Regions from separate parts of the Streptomyces sp. NBC_00090 genome, predicted to be linked through region 2. Evidence: predicted binding sites of a transcription regulator. Region 2 holds the regulator's gene; the other holds the start of a gene.
The links. The regulator HspR, encoded in region 2, represses chaperone genes until heat shock. The targets are predictions, from matches to a motif close to TTGAGNNNNNNNNNCTCAA.

Region 1: a site for HspR is predicted at 7,029-7,047, ahead of lon (endopeptidase La). Genes of this name have one in related genera too.

What each region holds. Positions count from the first base shown of each region.
Region 1 is NZ_CP108224.1:5,963,799-5,972,884, forward strand. Features, by position in the region: gene OG361_RS26905 (DUF2867 domain-containing protein) at 1-412, opposite strand, end outside; gene OG361_RS26910 (TetR/AcrR family transcriptional regulator) at 535-1,095, shown strand; gene OG361_RS26915 (hypothetical protein) at 1,121-1,720, opposite strand; gene OG361_RS26920 (hypothetical protein) at 1,717-3,042, opposite strand; gene OG361_RS26925 (ABC transporter ATP-binding protein) at 3,197-4,012, opposite strand; gene OG361_RS26930 (zf-HC2 domain-containing protein) at 4,009-4,896, opposite strand; gene OG361_RS26935 (RNA polymerase sigma factor) at 4,893-5,507, opposite strand; gene OG361_RS26940 (hypothetical protein) at 5,635-6,243, opposite strand; gene OG361_RS26945 (GNAT family N-acetyltransferase) at 6,300-6,938, opposite strand; gene lon (endopeptidase La) at 7,070-9,086, shown strand, end outside.
Region 2 is NZ_CP108224.1:4,269,119-4,278,204, reverse strand. Features, by position in the region: gene dnaK (molecular chaperone DnaK) at 1-785, shown strand, start outside; gene grpE (nucleotide exchange factor GrpE) at 782-1,438, shown strand; gene dnaJ (molecular chaperone DnaJ) at 1,469-2,650, shown strand; gene OG361_RS18995 (heat shock protein transcriptional repressor HspR) at 2,654-3,097, shown strand; gene OG361_RS18990 (hypothetical protein) at 3,196-3,669, opposite strand; gene OG361_RS18985 (helix-turn-helix transcriptional regulator) at 3,675-4,655, opposite strand; gene OG361_RS18980 (hypothetical protein) at 4,789-5,001, shown strand; gene OG361_RS18975 ((2Fe-2S)-binding protein) at 5,010-5,327, shown strand; gene OG361_RS18970 (pyridoxamine 5'-phosphate oxidase family protein) at 5,518-5,922, opposite strand; gene clpB (ATP-dependent chaperone ClpB) at 6,053-8,644, shown strand; gene OG361_RS18960 (YbjN domain-containing protein) at 8,752-9,086, shown strand, end outside.

The DNA.
Region 1 (9,086 bases), 1.7 Mb from region 2:
AGCTGATGTGCATCACCGCGTGCACGGTCCGGTTGGCGCTCTCCGCCACCCACTCCTCGTGCGTCTGGTAGACGGAGGTGAACGGCACCGCCTGCAGGTCGGGCCCGCGCGTCCCCTCGCGCAGGTCCTCCGGCAGCCGCTCCCGGAGGGAGCCCACCCGCGAGTCGAGGCCGGCGTCCGCCTTGTCCCAGCCGAGCAGCGCCCCCAGCTTCCAGCGGATCGCGAAGAGCGTACGGACCACGGGGGTGGAGAGGGCGGTTCCGTCGCCGTTCGTGAACTGCCGCACCAGGCGGTCGAGTTCGTCCGGGCCGCCCGTGACGGGCAGCTCCCACACGTCCTCGACCTGGAAGTCCCCGGCGAACTCGTGGATCCGCCACGGGCGGGAGGTGTGCGCGGTGCGGGGAAGTCTCATGGTCGTACCCCTGTTCCTACGTCGGTCCACGTCTATACGGTGGCGTATAGATCAAGCGTAGACCCGTCTGTACGGCACCGTATAGTCGGGTGGAGAAGTGGCGCGGTGAGGAGGGACACACCATGGGTACGATCCGCACACCCCGCGGCCGGTGGATCGAGGAGGGACTCCGCGCGCTCGCCGAAGGCGGCCCGGAGGCCGTCCGGATCGAGCCCCTCGCCCAGGCCCTCGGCGTCAGCAAGGGCGGCTTCTACGGGTACTTCGCCAACCGCGACGCCCTGCTCGCCGAGATGCTCGACACCTGGGAGCGCGAGGTCGCCGAAGCGGTGATCGAGCGGATCGAGAGCGGCGGGGGAGAGGCCCGCGCCAAGCTCGGCCGGCTCTTCGACTTCGTCCAGGACGTCGCCGACGGGCCGGTGACCGGCCTCGCCGTCGACCTCGCCGTCCGGGACTGGGCCCGGCGCGACGAGACCGTCGCCGAACGGCTCCGCCGCACCGACAACCGGCGCATGGAGTACCTGCGTTCGCTCTTCGGGAGCTTCTGCGCCGACGAGGACGACGTCGAGGTCCGCTGCCTGATCGTCTTCTCGCTGCGCGTCGCCGACCGCTTCATCGCGGTCGACCACGGCGGGCGCACGCCGGCGGAGATGTCGGAGCTGACGAGGGACTGGCTGCTCAGGTAGGCGTGGCCGTGATGCGCGCTGGTGCTCAGGCCTCGCCGGTCGTACGGCGGGAGCCCCGCCACGCGTACAGCGCCGTACCCGCCGCGAAGGCGACGGCGGCGACCGCCCACGCCTCGCCCTCCGGGCCGGGGCGCGTCACCCAGCCCCACCAGGCCGCGCCGCCGTCCGTGCCGGAGGGGGCCGCCAGATAGACCACGCCGACGTAGAAGGTCGGCGGCAGCCAGCTCAACCGGGCGCCGACGAGCGTGGCGGCGGCCGCCGCCACACCGACCAGGCCCAGGGTGTTGCGTACGACGGCGGGCGCGCCGAACTCCTCCGCGTGCCCCGGCACCGCGAGCGCGAGCAGGGCCACGGCCAGCGCGGTCGGCGCGAGGACGTGCGCGAGACGGCGGGGCCACCAGGCGCGTACCGCCGTACGGTCCAGCTCGTCGCTCGGCGTGTGCAGACTCGTCCCGATCACCCCCGCCGCGAGCAGCGGGCCGAGGACCACGACCGGCAGCCGGGCCGTGTGGTCGAAGTCCGGCAGCGATACCAGCCACCAGGCCGCCCAGGCGGCGGCCGCCGCCGTGCCGAGCAGGGCGGCCAGCGCGCCGGGCAGGCCGCGGGAGCGCAGGTAGTGCCTCACGGGATCGGCACCTCGTCCGGGTGGCAGGTGTTCGCGGCCAGGAAGCGGGTGAGGTAAGCGCGCTGCTCGGCCGGGGACTTGGCTTCCAGCCGGTCGATGTAGGGCTGGGCGCCGGTGGTGTCGGGGCCGTAGCCGACCGGGGTCGGCGCCAGCCACTCGGTCACGGCGAGGTTGATGTAGCTCGCCCGCTCGGCGTTCGGACCTGCGCCGTCGCCGGGCTCGCAGGAGTCCGAGAACAGCCAGTTCACGGCCGAGTTGAGGTACAGATCGGGGTGGGCGAGCCGGCCGCGTACCGCGTCCTGCCCGACGGCGGGCAGCGCGACGTCTCCGGGGAGAGCGGGTCCGCCCAGGCCGCTCACCCAGCGGACCGGGGCGCCGGGCACTCCCTTGAGGTGCGCGCTCAGCGGGGCGAGAGCCGCCGAGACGTCGGGCAACAGCGACTCGTCCACCGCCGTCAGGCACACCTGCGGCGTGCCGTCGTCGCAGACCTGACGGGACAGGGCCGGGTCCGGGCGCCACGGGCCCACGTCCTGCGGCAGCCGCTGGATCAGGCCGGCGGCGCCGACCGCGACGGCCAGCGGGACCAGGGCGAGCACCCGGAGGCGCGCCGGGCGCAGGCCGTACGCGAGGAGCGCGGCGAGCGCGAGCCCCGCCGTCCACGCCATCGACACCGGGCCGAACCACCACACCGGCCGGTCCCAGATGCCCTGATGCTCCCCCGCCGGGGAGAGCCAGCGGGCGGGGCCCTCCGTGTAGGCGCCGAGCCCGAGGACGACGTACCCGACGATCCCGAGCAGCGGGGCCGCCAGCCGCCACCGGATGACCCGCCCGGCGAGATGGCCGAGCGCGCCGAGGGCGGCGACGGCTACCGCGTCGGCGGCGACGAGTTCGAGGAAGGGGCGGCCCGCGGAGACGTACGGCCAGGTGGCGAGGAGGCAGACGGCGTCGGCGAGCAGCAGCCCGGCGGCCGGCCAGAACGCGGACGGGCCGACCGCGACCAGGAGGCGGCGCAGCGGGGAGCGGGGGACGGACTCCCACAGCTCCGTCGTCCCGCGCCGCCGGTCCCGGCCGCCCTGCCAGCAGCCCGCCGCGAGCGCGAGGGGGCCGCAGAGCAGTCCGGCGGCGACGTGGAGCAGGTTGGTCGCATCGGCCCAACGGCCCTGCCAGTCGGGCGCCTTGCCGTACATCGTCACGAGGACGGTGAGGGCGACGGCGGCACCGGTCCACGGGCCGAGGCCGCGGCGCAGCTCGGTACGGAGCGGAGAGGGCGCGCGTACGGGCACGGGCCCCTCCGTGCGGGGAGGGGTGAGGGTCGCGGTCATCGGAGCGGCTCCTTCGGGAGGGCCGGGACGGGCGCCGCGTCCGTGGCGGCGGCTCCTCCGCGGGGGCCGGGACGGGGCGCAGTGGTCGTGGCGGCGGCTCCACCTCGCGGGCCGGGCGCGGGTGCCGTGTGCGGGCCGGGCATGGGGGCCGTCTTCATCGGAGCGGCTCCTTCACGCGCCGCCCGGCGGCGTCGCCGGCGAGGCGGGCGCGGTGGGCTCGCAGGGCGGCCGTGTACCCGCGCTCGATGGCGTTCGTCGTCGAGTCGTCCGGATCCGCCGACTCGCCCCCGAGCGAGGCGAGTTCGGCGGTCGTGCCGCGGAAGGCGAGCAGTCCCGACTCGATCAGGGCGACATCGGTGCAGGCCGCGGCCACGTCCTCCACCAGGTGGGTGGAGACCACCACCGTCGCCTCCGTGCCGAGCTCCCGCAGCAGCGCGCGGAAGTCGACCCGCTGCTCCGGGTCGAGACCTGCCGTCGGCTCGTCGAGCAGCAGCAGCTCCGGTTCGTTCACGACGGCCTGGGCGATGCCCGCCCGCCGGACCATGCCGCCCGACAGCGTCTTCATCCGCGCGTCGATCCGGTCGGCGAGCCCGACCCGTTCGACGGCCCGCTCCACGGCCGCCGGGGCCCGGTCGGCCGGCACCTCCTTGAGCCAGGCCACGTACGCGACGAACTCCCGGACCGTGAAGGCGGGGTAGTAGCCGAACTCCTGCGGGAGGTAGCCGAGGCGGCGCCGGATCGCGGTGCGTTCGCGGTGGCTCGCGACGTCCCCGCCGAGCAGCTCCACCCGCCCGGAGGCGGGCGCGGCGACGGTCGCGAGGACCCGGATGAGCGAGGTCTTCCCGGCGCCGTTCGGGCCGAGCAGGCCGTGGACGCCGGGGGAGAGGGACAGGTCGAGCGCGTCGAGGGCGACGGTACGGCGGTGCCGGACGGTCAGTCCGGTCACCGCGACCGTGGCAGGCTGGTTCACCGGGTCTCCAGGTGGTCGAAGGAACGGCGCCGCAGCACGAGGAGGGCCGCGCAGGCGAGTGCCGCGGCGGCCCAACTCCCTTGTGCCACGGGGCCGGAGAAGTAGTCGGCGAGTGCCTCGGAGCCGGCCGTCCGGCCGGCCCCCGTGTCCGGCTGCCCGAGGAGCGGGCCGGTCACGGCGAGCAGCCACCCGCCGGCGAGCGTCGCGGCCGCCGCCCGGCAGCCGACGAAGGAGCCGAGCGCGAGGGTCGCCAGGGTCAGCGCGAGTCCCGGCAGCAGCCAGGCGGCCACCCCCGGGAACCCGGCCACCGGCGGCAGCAGCGCCCCGCCCGCGGTCAGCAGCGGGACGCAGACGGCGAGCACGGCGGCGGTACGGGTGAGCAGGAGCCGCAGCCCGCCGGAGGGGGTGGCGGCGGTGATCTCGTACAGCGGGTCGGCGTGGCGTCCGTACGACACGGCGACCCCGCCGAGCGGGAGCACCGGGGAGACGGCGAGCAGCCAGCTCCGGGCGCCCTGCACCCCGGCCCCGTAGGCCAGGGCGAAGGCCCCGCCCAGGACGAGGGCCACGGCGACGACCCAGGACCCGCGCAGGGCGGGACCGGCGGCCCACCAGAGCCTCGCCCACCGCCCGAGCGGGCTGCCGGCCGCCACGGCCGGCGCCGGCCGGTGCCCCACGGACGTCAGGAGCTCCGCCCGTACGGCGGCCAGGGCCGGGCCCGCCGCTCCGGCGCGGACGGCGGCCGAGACGCGGCCCGCGCAGGGCGAGCAGGACTCGACGTGCTTCTCCAGGGACCAGGCGTCCGTCTCGGGGGCCGCGCCCTCCGCGTACCGGAGCGCGAGCGCGTCGGTGACGTGCCAGTCGGCGACGTGCCGGGGGGACGTCATGCGGTGCCTCCCAGGGGGTACGGGCCGCCGGCGCCGAGCGCGGCGCGCAGTTCGCGGCGGGCGCGCAGGGCGCGGGTCTTGACGGTGCCTTCGGGTATGCCGAGGAGCCGGGCGGTCTCGCGGGTCGTCAGCCCGTCGACGACGGTCGCCCGCAGCACCTCCGCCAGCTCGGGCGAGATCCGGTCGAGGGCCGCGCCCACCTCCCCGTACTCCAGGCCCGCGAGCACCCGTTCCTCGGCGGAGGGCGCGGGGGCGGCGGGCTCCGGTGGCACGGCGGCGGCCCGTTCGGTGCGTTCGGCACGGGCCCGGGCGCGCTGGGCGTCCACGAGCCGCCGGGCGGCGATCACCCAGAGCCAGCCCCCGGCCTCGCCCCGGCCGCGGTGGCCGCCGGCCGAGCGCCAGACCGTGACGAAGGTGTCCTGGAGGACCTCCCGCACCGTCTCCTCGTCCGGGCAGCGGCGGGCCAGCCGGGCGTGCAGCCAGCCCGCGTGCCGGTCGTAGAGGACGGCGAGCGCCTCGGTGTCCCCACGGGCGACCGCGCGCAGCAGCGCCGCGTCGTCGTCCTCGTCTCCCCCTGCGGGGCCTCCCCCTGAGGGGCGCAACAGTCTCACGCCCTCTCTATCGCGCCCGGACCCCGGTTCGGTTCACGGCGGGTCCGACGGCCCGGCGCATGCACCTGCCGGCGCCCCGGCTCACGGGCCCGTCGGCGCCCGGCTCACGGGCTCGTCGGCGCCCGGCTCACGGGCTCGTCGGCGGGCCGCCCTCCGGGAGGGCGGCGAAGACGCGCTGGAGGGCGGGCGGGCGCTCGCCGTCGCCCGCGACGACGAGGTGGTGGCGGTAGGTGATGAAGTACTGGAAGCCGTCGGCGATCGGGCTGCCGGTGGGCCGCGCCGGGACGCGCGCGTAGGCCGGGTCCTCCAGGGCGGCCCGCAGTTCGGCGACCTCGGCCGGGGTCTGCTGCCCGGTCCGGGGCGGCTTGGAGCCGGAGCGGCTGGTCCAGCTGCCGTCGTAGTGGACGACGAGCTGGTTGCGGACCCCGGCGAGGCCGCCGCTGACGACCACCTCGACGAGGACCTCGCCGGGCTGCGGCTCCTCGCGGGGAGCGGTGGGGGCCGGGGTCGGGGCGGCGGTCGGGGACGCCGTACCGCTCGGCGTATCAGGCGCGCTCGGCGTACTCGCCGTACCGGGCGCACTCGCCGTGCTCGGCTCCGGTGGCGCCGGGGGCACGCTCACGCCCGACGCCGGTCCGCCCGGCGCGGGCTCCACCCCGGGGCCGCAGGCGCCCGCGCCGCCGGTCAGGACCGCGACCAGAAGCAGGGTCCCGCACCACTTCCGCCGTACGCGCATGCCTCGCACCATGGATCGAGCATGCCCCGTACGGGGTGCCTCGCGCAGCCGGACGGTCAGCTTCCCGACCGGACGATCCCGGTGAGGGGCCCGCGGTAGCGCCAGTCGAGGGAGTCGTAGAGCGCGAGGCCATCCGTGGTCGCGGACAGCACTCCGGTCTCGGCGCCGGCCTGCGCGGCGGCCGCCTCCAGGGTGCGCATGACGTTCGCGCCGAGGCCGCGCCGGCGGTGCGCGGCGTCGGTCTCGATCTGGTCGGCGACGGCGGTGGAGCCGGTCGGGGCGATCTGGCCGCGCGCGGCGAGGGTGCCGTCCGGGGCGAGGACGCGGACCCGGATGACCCCGTCGCGGACCTCGGTGGTCCGCGCGTACCCCTCGGGCGGCGCGGGGCGGGCGCCCGGGTCCAGCGGCTTGACCATCATGAAGCCCGGGTCGTCGGGGACCGTCCACCCCTCGGTGATCCACGGCGCCACCTCCTCCGGGGCGGCCATCACCTTGAGCCAGCTGTACGGCTCGGTGAGCCGCGCGCAGAGCGCGCCGACGGAGGCCGCGTCGGGGGCGGGCAGCACGTGCCGCACGACGTGCCGGGGGAGGCCGACGTCGATCCGGTGGCCCCAGGGCTCGGCGACGGCGGGCGGGGTCCCCCGGGAGACGGTCCAGCCGGCCACCCAGGCGGAAGTAATAGCTGCAATATCCATGCAGTCATTACATCTGCTGCTCACGGCCCCGCGTCGGGGTGATCGCTGAGAGCGAACGGCGGCAGGGGAACATTCCTGGGCTCACGTGCATTGAGTCCGTACAGCTCAACTTGACTGCCGAAGGGGAGATCATGGCTTCTGCGTCCATGGCGTCCGCGCCGCTCACTCTGCCTGTGCTGCCGCTCGACGACGAGGTCGTGCTGCCCGGGATGGTCGTGCCGCTGGACCTGTCCGACAACGACGTACGGGCCGCCGTCGAGGCCGCCCAGGCCGCCGCGCGCCCGGGCGGCGGCAAACCGCGGGTGCTGCTCGTGCCCCGCGTCGACGGGACCTACGCGGGGACCGGCGTCCTCGGCACCGTCGAGCAGGTCGGGCGGCTGTCCGACGGCGACCCCGGCGCGCTGGTCCGCGGCCGCGGCCGGGTGCGCATCGGCGCCGGTACGACCGGACCCGGCGGCGCCCTGTGGGTCGAGGGCAGCGCCGTCGAGGAGACCCTGCCCGAGCCGCTGCCCGGCTCCGTGACCGAGCTGGTCAGGGAGTACAAGGCGCTGGCCACCAGCTGGCTCAAGAAGCGCGGCGCCTGGCAGGTCGTCGACCGCGTCCAGCAGATCGACGGCGTCGGCGCCCTCGCCGACAACGCCGGCTACTCGCCCTTCCTCACCGTCGAGCAGAAGGTCGAGCTCCTGGAGACGGCCGACCCGGTCGCCCGCCTCAGGCTCGCCACCGCCCAGCTCCGCGAGCACCTCGCCGAGCAGGACGTCGCCGAGACCATCGCCAAGGACGTCCAGGAGGGCGTCGACAAGCAGCAGCGCGAGTTCCTCCTCCGCCGCCAGCTCGAAGCGGTCCGCAAGGAGCTCCGCGAGCTGGGCGACGGAACCGACTCGCCGGCCGACGAGTCCGACGACTACCGCGCCCGCGTGGAGGCCGCCGACCTGCCCGAGAAGGTCCGCGAGGCGGCCCTCAAGGAGGTCGACAAGCTGGAGCGGTCCAGTGATCAGTCCCCGGAGGGCTCCTGGATCCGCACGTGGCTGGACACCGTCCTCGAACTGCCCTGGAACGAAAGGACCGAGGACCAGTACGACATCCCGGGCGCCCAGGCGATCCTCGACGCCGAGCACGCGGGCCTGGAGGACGTGAAGGAGCGCATCACCGAGTACCTCGCGGTGCGCAAGCGCCGCTCCGAGCGCGGTCTCGGCGTCGTCGGCGGCCGCCGCGGCGGAGCCGTCCTCGCCCTCGTCGGCCCGCCCGGCGTCGGCAAGACCTCGCTCGGCGAGTCCGTCGCCCACGCGATGGGGCGGAAGTTCGTCCGCGTCGCCCTCGGCGGCGTCCGCGACGAGGCCGAGATCCGCGGCCACCGGCGGACCTACGTCGGCGCCCTGCCCGGCCGGATCGTCCGGGCGATCAAGGAGGCCGGGTCCATGAACCCGGTGGTCCTGCTCGACGAGATCGACAAGGTCGGCTCCGACTTCCGGGGCGACCCGGCGGCGGCGCTCCTCGAAGTGCTCGACCCCGCGCAGAACCACACCTTCCGCGACCACTACCTGGAGGTCGAACTCGACCTCTCCGACGTCGTCTTCCTGGCCACGGCCAATGTGCTCGAAGCCATCCCGGAGGCGCTGCTCGACCGCATGGAGCTGGTCAGGCTCGACGGGTACACGGAGGACGAGAAGGTCGTCATCGCCCGCGACCACCTGCTCCCGCGCCAGCTGGAGCGGGCCGGCCTGGAGCCGGGCGAGGTCGTCCTGGAGGACGCCTCCCTGCGGAAGCTCGCCGGGGAGTACACCCGGGAGGCGGGCGTCCGCACCCTGGAGCGGGCCATCGCGCGGCTGCTCCGCAAGGTCACGGCCCAGCACGAACTGGGTGGCCGCGAGCTGCCGTTCACGGTCACCCCGGAGGACCTGCGGGCCCTGATCGGGCGGCCGCACCACGTGCCGGAGTCGGCGCAGGACCCGGCGGAGCGCCGTACGGCGGTGCCGGGCGTCGCCACCGGGCTCGCGGTGACCGGCGCCGGCGGTGACGTCCTCTTCGTGGAGGCGTCCCTCGCCGACCCGGAGACCGGCGCGGCCGGCCTGACCCTCACCGGCCAGCTGGGCGACGTGATGAAGGAGTCGGCGCAGATCGCGCTCTCCTTCCTCCGCTCGCACGGCG
Region 2 (9,086 bases):
TCAAGGGTGAGGTCAAGGACGTCCTGCTCCTCGACGTGACCCCGCTGTCCCTCGGTATCGAGACCAAGGGCGGCATCATGACCAAGCTCATCGAGCGCAACACCACGATCCCGACCAAGCGGTCCGAGATCTTCACGACGGCCGAGGACAACCAGCCGTCCGTGCAGATCCAGGTCTACCAGGGCGAGCGCGAGATCGCGGCGTACAACAAGAAGCTCGGCATGTTCGAGCTGACCGGTCTGCCGCCGGCCCCGCGTGGCGTCCCGCAGATCGAGGTCGCCTTCGACATCGACGCCAACGGCATCATGCACGTGACCGCGAAGGACCTGGGCACGGGCAAGGAGCAGAAGATGACCGTCACCGGCGGCTCCTCGCTGCCGAAGGACGAGGTCGACCGGATGCGCCAGGAGGCCGAGCAGTACGCGGACGAGGACCACCGTCGCCGCGAGGCCGCCGAGTCCCGCAACCAGGGCGAGCAGCTCGTCTACCAGACGGAGAAGTTCCTCAAGGACAACGAGGACAAGGTCCCCGGTGACGTCAAGGCCGAGGTCGAGGTCGCGCTCGTCGAGCTGAAGGAGAAGCTCAAGGGCGAGGACACCGCCGAGATCCGCACCGCCACCGAGAAGGTCGCGGCCGTCTCCCAGAAGCTCGGCCAGGCCCTCTACGCGGACGCGCAGGGCGCGCAGGCCGCGGGCGACGCCGGTGCCGGCCAGGCGCAGGCCGACGACGACGTCGTCGACGCCGAGATCATCGACGACGAGCCCAAGAAGGGTGGTCAGGCGTGACCGAGGAGACCCCGGGCTTCGAGGAGAAGTCCGACGTCCCCTCCGGCGCCACGCCTGACGACGCCGCCGAGGCCGCCGACTCCTCCAAGGAGGAGAAGGCGGCCCCGGCCGGGGACGCGAGCGACCAGAAGTCGGCCGGTACCGCGGGCCTCACGGCCCAGCTGGACCAGGTGCGCTCCGCGCTCGACGAGCGCACCGCGGACCTCCAGCGGCTCCAGGCCGAATACCAGAACTACCGCCGCCGCGTGGAGCGGGACCGGGTCACGGTCAAGGAGATCGCCGTCGCGACCCTCCTGTCCGAGCTCCTGCCCGTGCTCGACGACGTCGGCCGGGCCCGGGACCACGGCGAGCTCCTGGGCGGGTTCAAGTCGGTGGCCGAATCGCTGGAGACCGTCGTCGCCAAGATGGGTCTGCAGCAGTTCGGCAAGGAGGGCGAGCCCTTCGACCCGACGATCCACGAGGCCCTGATGCACTCGTACGCGCCGGACGTCACCGAGACGACCTGCGTGGCGATCCTGCAGCCGGGGTACCGGATCGGGGAGCGGACCATCAGGCCCGCCCGGGTCGCGGTGGCCGAGCCCCAGCCGGGCGCCACGCCCGGCACCAAGGAAGAGAAGGCCGACGAGGAGAGCGTTGCCCCCGACGAGGGGTGACGCAACGATCGTCCGGAAGGAGGGACGTCGATGAGCACGAAGGACTTCGTCGAGAAGGACTACTACAAGGTTCTCGGCGTCCCCAAGGACGCCACCGAGGCCGAGATCAAGAAGGCGTACCGGAAGCTCGCCCGCGAGAACCACCCGGACGCCAACAAGGGCGACAGCAAGGCCGAGGCGCGCTTCAAGGAGATCTCCGAGGCCAACGACATCCTCGGTGACCCCAAGAAGCGCAAGGAGTACGACGAGGCGCGCGCCCTCTTCGGGAACGGCGGCTTCCGGGCCGGCGGCCCGGGCGGCGGCTCGTTCAACTTCGACCTGGGCGACCTCTTCGGAGGCGCCCAGGGCGGCCCCGGCGGAGCCGGCGGCTTCGGCGGCGGCGGAGGCATCGGGGACGTCTTCGGCGGCCTGTTCAACCGCGGGGCGGGCCCGGGTGCGCGTACCCAGCCGCGCCGCGGCCAGGACATCGAGTCCGAGGTGACGCTCAGCTTCATCGAGGCCGTCGAGGGCGCGACCGTACCGCTGCGGATGTCCAGCCAGCAGCCGTGCACGGCGTGTTCGGGCACCGGCGACAAGAACGGCACGCCCCGGGTGTGCCCGACCTGCGTCGGCACCGGACAGGTCTCGCGCGGCAGCGGCGGCGGCTTCTCGCTCACCGACCCGTGCGTGGACTGCAAGGGCCGCGGCCTCATCGCCGAGAACCCCTGCGAGGTCTGCAAGGGCAGCGGGCGGGCCAAGTCCTCCCGCACCATGCAGGTCCGCATCCCGGCGGGCGTCTCCGACGGGCAGCGGATCCGGCTCCGCGGCAAGGGCGCGCCGGGCGAGCGCGGCGGGCACCACGGCGACCTGTACGTCGTCGTGCACGTCGACGACCACGCGGTCTTCGGCCGCAAGGACGACAACCTCACCGTCACCGTGCCGGTCTCCTTCACGGAGGCGGCGCTCGGCGGCGAGATCAAGGTGCCGACCCTCGGCGGCCCCGCGGTCACGCTCAAACTGCCCGCGGGCACTCCGAACGGCCGGACCATGCGCGCCCGCGGCAAGGGGGCGGTCCGCAAGGACGGCACCCGCGGCGACCTCCTCGTCACCGTCGAGGTCGCGGTGCCCAAGGAGCTGGACGACAAGGCACGTGAGGCCCTGGAGACCTTCCGCGAGGCGACCGCCTCCGAGGATCCCCGGGCGGAGCTGTTCCAGGCCGCGAAGGGAGCGTGACCCGTGGACGGGCGCCGACGCAATCCGTACGAACTGACCGACGAGTCGCCGGTGTACGTCATCTCGGTGGCGGCCCAGCTCTCCGGTCTGCACCCGCAGACCCTGCGGCAGTACGACCGTCTCGGCCTGGTCTCCCCGGACCGCACGGCGGGCCGCGGGCGGCGCTACTCGGCCCGTGACATCGAGCTGCTCCGTCAGGTGCAGCAGCTGTCGCAGGACGAGGGCATCAACCTCGCCGGCATCAAGCGCATCATCGAGCTGGAGAACCAGGTCGCGGCGCTGCAGAGCCGGATCGCCGAGCTGTCGGCCGCGGTCGACGGCGCGGCGGCGGCGATGCGCCAGCGCGAGGCCCAGGTGCACGCCTCGTACCGGCGCGACCTGGTGCCGTACCAGGACGTGCAGCAGGCGAGCGCGCTGGTGGTCTGGCGCCCCAAGCGCGGCGAATAGCTCCGCACAGCACGTATGAGGCCCCCTCCACGGTCGTGGAGGGGGCCTCGTACGTACCCGACAGGCTTAGGGCCTATCCCTGATCCGCCGGACAGGCCCTACGGGATCAGCTCGGCCACGATGTCGCCGACGGTCTCCCACCAGGGCGCGGCGCCGGTGCCGAACGCGGCGGCGAGGGCGGTGCCGACGGCGTGGTCGCGGGGGGTGGGCTCGGCCGCCGGGTCCCACTCGGTGTCCACGCGGCCGTCCCCGGAGGACTCCAGGGTGCCGAGCCGGCGCCCGTTCCGGGTGAGCCGGCTCTCCACGTACGAGCAGGGCACGAGCCGGTAGCGGACCCCGTCGACCCGGGCGTCGACGCGGTACGAGGAGCGCAGCAGCCGCCCGCGCGCGGGCTTGAGGCGGGCCGGCTCCCCGTCGACGGTGAGCGCCAGCAGGGCGGCCTTCCGGGTCCCGATGGGGGTGTGGGTGTCGGGGCGGGTCCCCGGGGCCCGTACGAGCTCCACGGTGGGCAGTCCGTGGCCGGAGACCCGGAGGGTCCCCGCGGGTCCGTCGAGGTCGATCTGTACGTACACGGAGGTCAGTTGTCCCGTTCGAGGATTCCGGACTGGGCGATGAGATAGCCGAGCTGGGCCCGGCTGCCGCTGCCGAGGGCGGAGGCGAGCTTGGCGATGTGGGCGCGGCAGGTCCGCACGTTCATGCCGAGGCGGCGGGCGATGGCCTCGTCGACGAGGCCCTCGACGAGGAGCCTGGCGATGGAGCGCTGGACGCCGCCGATGCCGTCGGTCTTGATGTCGTACGGGATCTCCTCCCGTATCGGCACCGCGAGCTGCCAGAACTGGTCGAAGACGTTGCCGAGGTAGGCGACCAGGCCGGGGTGGCGCAGTTCCAGGGCGACCTGGCGGTCGCTGCGGGCCGGGATGAAGGCGACCTCGCGGTCGACGATGATCAGCCGGTCGATGATCTCCTCGAGCGTGCGGACCTGCACCTCGGGGCCGACGTGCTCCAGGTAGGTCAGCGTGAGCTCGGTGTGGCGGGCCGTGTGCTGGTAGAGCGTGCGCATGCTGATGCCGCGGCCGAGGAGCGGCGAGACGCGGTCGAGGGCCTCGGTGAGGGCCTGCGCGGGGCGTCCGCCGCCGGGCTGGACGGTGAGCAGCTCGTGGCGGCAGTTGGCGACGACCCGGTCGAGGGTCGAGTTGATGCGTTCGATGCCCTCCAGCACGGTGATGGCGTGCGTGGTGGGGGAGTCGTGGGCGCTGATCGCCATGAACGGCTCGAAGGCGTCCGAGAGGGCGACGGTGCGCCGGCGGCGGTCGAGTATTTCCCGTTCGATCGGCTGGAGGAGCTGCGCGAGGGCCGCCGAGGGGGGAACCGGACGGAGCCACTGGGCGTCGTCCGGGTCGGGGTGGAGCAGTGAGAGATCGAGGAGGCAAGGAGCCTCGACCGTCTCTGACCGGGGTATTCGCCCGCTCCGCAGGGCGGCCGCATACAGCTCGGAGCCGGCTTTGCAGAGTTCGGCATGGGAATGAGGGTGACCTGTTTCGTCCGCTTCTTTCCGCATATGTACACCCCCAGGCTCCTGCATCTCAGGAACATGATGCCTGGGTTTGGTGGTGCAGGTGCAGAGAGTAAGCCATCGTCTTACTCGCGGGGGTTGGTAAAGAGACGTTGCCTTCAAGTGAGGTTGCTCGGTGATGATGAAGAAGCTCATACGCGCGGTGGCCGGAGTCGCCTTCATCGCGGCCGCCACAGTGGGGGCCGTGGGAGTGACCCAGGACCCCGGCTGGCACACGGCGCCGGCAGCGGCGCAGGCCGCTCTGAACGACCCGGGCTGGCACACGGCCCCCGCGCTGCTCGGCGACCCGGGCTGGAGCGTGGCCCCCGCGCAGGATCCCGGCTGGAGCTAGACGGGCGCATGAACGTACCCGATGACCCCAGGTTCCGCCGGGAGATGGCCTCGGCCTATCGCTCCGGCTGGCACTTCGTCGATCTCGCCACGGCCATCCCCCACCTTGGCGACTCGCTGAAGGTAACCCTCTTCGGAGAACCGATCGTCGTGGCACGTGAGCAGGACGAGGACGTCCGCGCTTACCGCTGTCTCCGCCGTCCCCGCGGCGCGCCGCAGCCCATCCGCTGTGCCATCCGGTACGGCATGATCTTCGTCAACCTCGACCAGCGGGACCACCAGCTGATCGAACCCGAGACCATCACCGCCACCCCCCGCAGTGCCTGAGCGATTCCCCCGTCGTTGTAGATCGCTCAGGTACTTCCCCCACACAGCGGCGCCATCGCGGACCTGAAACGCGATGGCGCCGCTGTGCTGCGCCCGCGCACTCGCGCGGGCTCCTTCGGGGCTCCTTCGGGCTCCTCAGGTGCTTCCCGGGCGCTTTTCAGACGCTTCCCGGGCGCTCCCCAGGCGCTTCTCAGGCGCGGCCCATCGCCCGGGTGAGGGCGATCTCGATGACGACCCGGTCCGGGTTCGGGGCCGGCGTGCGGCCGTAGCGGCCCGCGTAGCGGTCGACGGCGTCGGCGACGACCTCGGCCTCCGTGCGGATGCGGGCGACGCCCTCCAGGGTGGCCCAGCGCCCCTTGTCCACCTGGCAGACCGCCACCCTCGCGCCGTCCGCGCCCGCCGCCAGGACGTTGGCGACCTTGCGGCTGTGCTTGTTGGTGATCACCCGTGCGTACCCGCCCTCGGGGTCGTACGTGACGCCTACCGCCACCACGTGCGGGGTGCCGTCCGGACGCGGGGTCGTCAGGGTGCACATGTGGTACTCGCGCCAGAAGCTGAGATACGAGTCGGAAGGGTTCCTCGGGTCTGTGGCCATGCCCGGAAACTACCCGGGGGAAGGCTCTCGTCGATACCTTGAGCGGAATGGACTCAACTTTGTGTACGTTGGAAGGGTCATAGAAGTCATAGAAGACACCCAGTCGTAGCAACGAGGAGGAACACCGCACGTGGACGTCGAACTGACCAATCGGAGCCGGGACGCGATCAACGCGGCCACGAGCCGCGCCGTGTCCGAGGGGAACCCGGATCTGATCCCCGCGCACCTGCTGCTGGCCCTGCTCGCGGGTCAGGACAACGAGAACATCACCGACCTGCTCGCCGCCGTCGAGGCCGACCAGGCGGTCGTGCGCTCCGGCGCGGAGCGGCTGATCGCCGCCCAGCCGAGCATCACGGGGTCCACGGTCGCGCCCCCGCAGCCCAACCGCGAGTTCCTGGCGGTCATCGCCGACGCCGACAAGCGCGCCAAGGAGCTCGGCGACGACTTCCTCTCCACCGAGCACCTGCTCATCGGACTCGCCGCCAAGGGCGGCCAGGCCGGTGAGATCCTCGACCGGCAGGGCGCGAGCGCATCGAAGCTGCTCGACGCCTTCGAGAAGAGCAGGGGAGGACGCCGGGTGACCACACCCGACCCGGAAGGGCAGTACAAGGCGCTGGAGAAGTTCGGCACGGACTTCACGGCCGCCGCGCGCGAGGGCAAGCTGGACCCGGTCATCGGCCGGGACCACGAGATCCGGCGCGTGGTGCAGGTGCTGTCCCGCCGCACCAAGAACAACCCGGTCCTCATCGGTGAGCCCGGCGTCGGCAAGACCGCCGTCGTCGAGGGCCTCGCCCAGCGGATCGTGAAGGGCGACGTACCCGAGTCGCTGAAGAACAAGCGGCTCGTCTCGCTCGACCTCGGCGCGATGGTCGCCGGGGCCAAGTACCGCGGCGAGTTCGAGGAGCGGCTGAAGACCGTCCTCTCCGAGATCAAGGCCAGCGACGGCCAGATCATCACCTTCATCGACGAGCTGCACACGGTCGTCGGCGCGGGCGCCGGCGGCGACTCCGCCATGGACGCGGGCAACATGCTCAAGCCCATGCTGGCCCGCGGCGAGCTCCGCATGGTCGGCGCGACCACCCTCGACGAGTACCGCGAGCGGATCGAGAAGGACCCCGCCCTGGAGCGCCGCTTCCAGCAGGTCCTGGTCGCCGAGCCGACGGTCGAGGACACCATCGCCATCCTCCGCGGCCTCAAGGGCCGGTACGAGGCGCACCACAAGGTGCAGATCAACGACTCCGCGCTGGTGGCCGCCGCCACGCTCTCCGACCGGTACATCACCTCGCGCTTCCTCCCCGACAAGGCCATCGACCTCGTCGACGAGGCCGCCTCCCGGCTCCGTATGGAGATCGACTCCTCGCCCGTCGAGATCGACGAGCTCCAGCGCTCGGTCGACCGGCTCCGCATGGAGGAGCTGGCGCTGAAGAACGAGACGGACGCGGCGAGCAAGCAGCGCCTGGAGAAGCTGCGGCGCGACCTCGCCGACCGCGAGGAGGAGCTGCGCGGCCTCACCGCCCGCTGGGAGAAGGAGAAGCAGTCCCTCAACCGGGTCGGCGAGCTCAAGGAGCGCCTGGACGAGGCCCGGGGACGGGCCGAGCGCGCCCAGCGCGACGGCGACTTCGACACCGCCTCCAAGCTGCTGTACGGGGAGATCCCGGCCCTGGAGCGGGAGCTGGCGGAGGCCTCCGAGGCCGAGGCCCAGCAGGAGTCGTCGAAGGACACCATGGTCAAGGAGGAGGTCGGCCCCGACGACATCGCGGACGTCGTCGGCGCCTGGACCGGCATCCCCGCGGGCCGCCTCCTGGAGGGCGAGACGCAGAAGCTGCTCCGGATGGAGGACGAGCTCGGCAGGCGTCTGATCGGCCAGTCCGAGGCCGTGCAGGCCGTCTCCGACGCCGTGCGCCGCACGCGCGCCGGGATCGCCGACCCCGACCGGCCCACCGGCTCCTTCCTCTTCCTCGGCCCGACGGGCGTCGGCAAGACCGAGCTGGCGAAGGCGCTCGCCGACTTCCTCTTCGACGACGAGCGGGCCATGATCCGCATCGACATGTCGGAGTACGGCGAGAAGCACTCCGTCGCCCGGCTCGTCGGCGCGCCCCCCGGCTACGTCGGCTACGAGGAGGGCGGCCAGCTCACGGAGGCGGTCCGCCGCCGCCCGTACAGCGTGGTCCTGCTCGACGAGGTGGAGAAGGCGCACCCGGAGGTCTTCGACGTCCTGCTCCAGGTCCTCGACGACGGCCGGCTGACCGACGGGCAGGGCCGGACGGTGGATTTCCGCAACACCATCCTGATCCTCACGTCGAACCTGGGCAGCCAGTACCTGGTCGACCCGCTGACCTCGGAGGACGTGAAGAAGCAGCAGGTCCTGGACGTCGTCAGGGCGAGTTTCAAGCCGGAGTTCCTCAACCGGCTCGACGACCTCGTGGTCTTCTCGGCGCTGGACCGGGCCGAGCTGGGCCGGATCGCGCGGCTCCAGATCGACCGGCTCGCGAAGCGGCTCGCCGACCGGCGGCTTACCCTGGAGGTCACGCCGGAGGCCCTGGAGTGGCTCGCCGAGGAGGGCAACGACCCGGCGTACGGCGCCCGGCCACTGCGCCGTCTGATCCAGACGGCGATCGGCGACCGGCTCGCGAAGGAGATCCTCGCGGGCGAGGTGGTGGACGGCGACACGGTCAGGGTGGACTGCTTCGAGGACGGCCTGATCGTCGGCGCGGCGCGGTAACCGGCAACGTTCTTGTCAGCCCGCAGCGGATCGCGGGATGTGGGGCTTGCCACGAACCGCCCGACATGGGGGAGGATGGCGAGCATCCGTACGAAGGGAAATACACGGTGAGCATCGACCCGTCCTCGATTCCGAATTTCGGGGGCCAGCCCCAGCCTCAGGCCGCAGGACCGGCGGGCCCCGTCGTCCCCGACCAGGACCTCGTCAAGCAGCTCCTCGAGCAGATGGAGCTGAAGTACGTCGTCGACGACGAGGGTGACCTCGCGGCGCCGTGGGAGGAGTTCCGCACGTACTTCATGTTCCGCGGCGAGGACGAGCAGCAGGTCTTCTCCGTGCGGACGTTCTACGACCGCCCGCACTCCGCCGACGACCGCGCCAAGGTCCTCGACGCGATCGACGACTGGAACCGCCGCACCCTGTGGCCCAAGGTCTACACGCACCT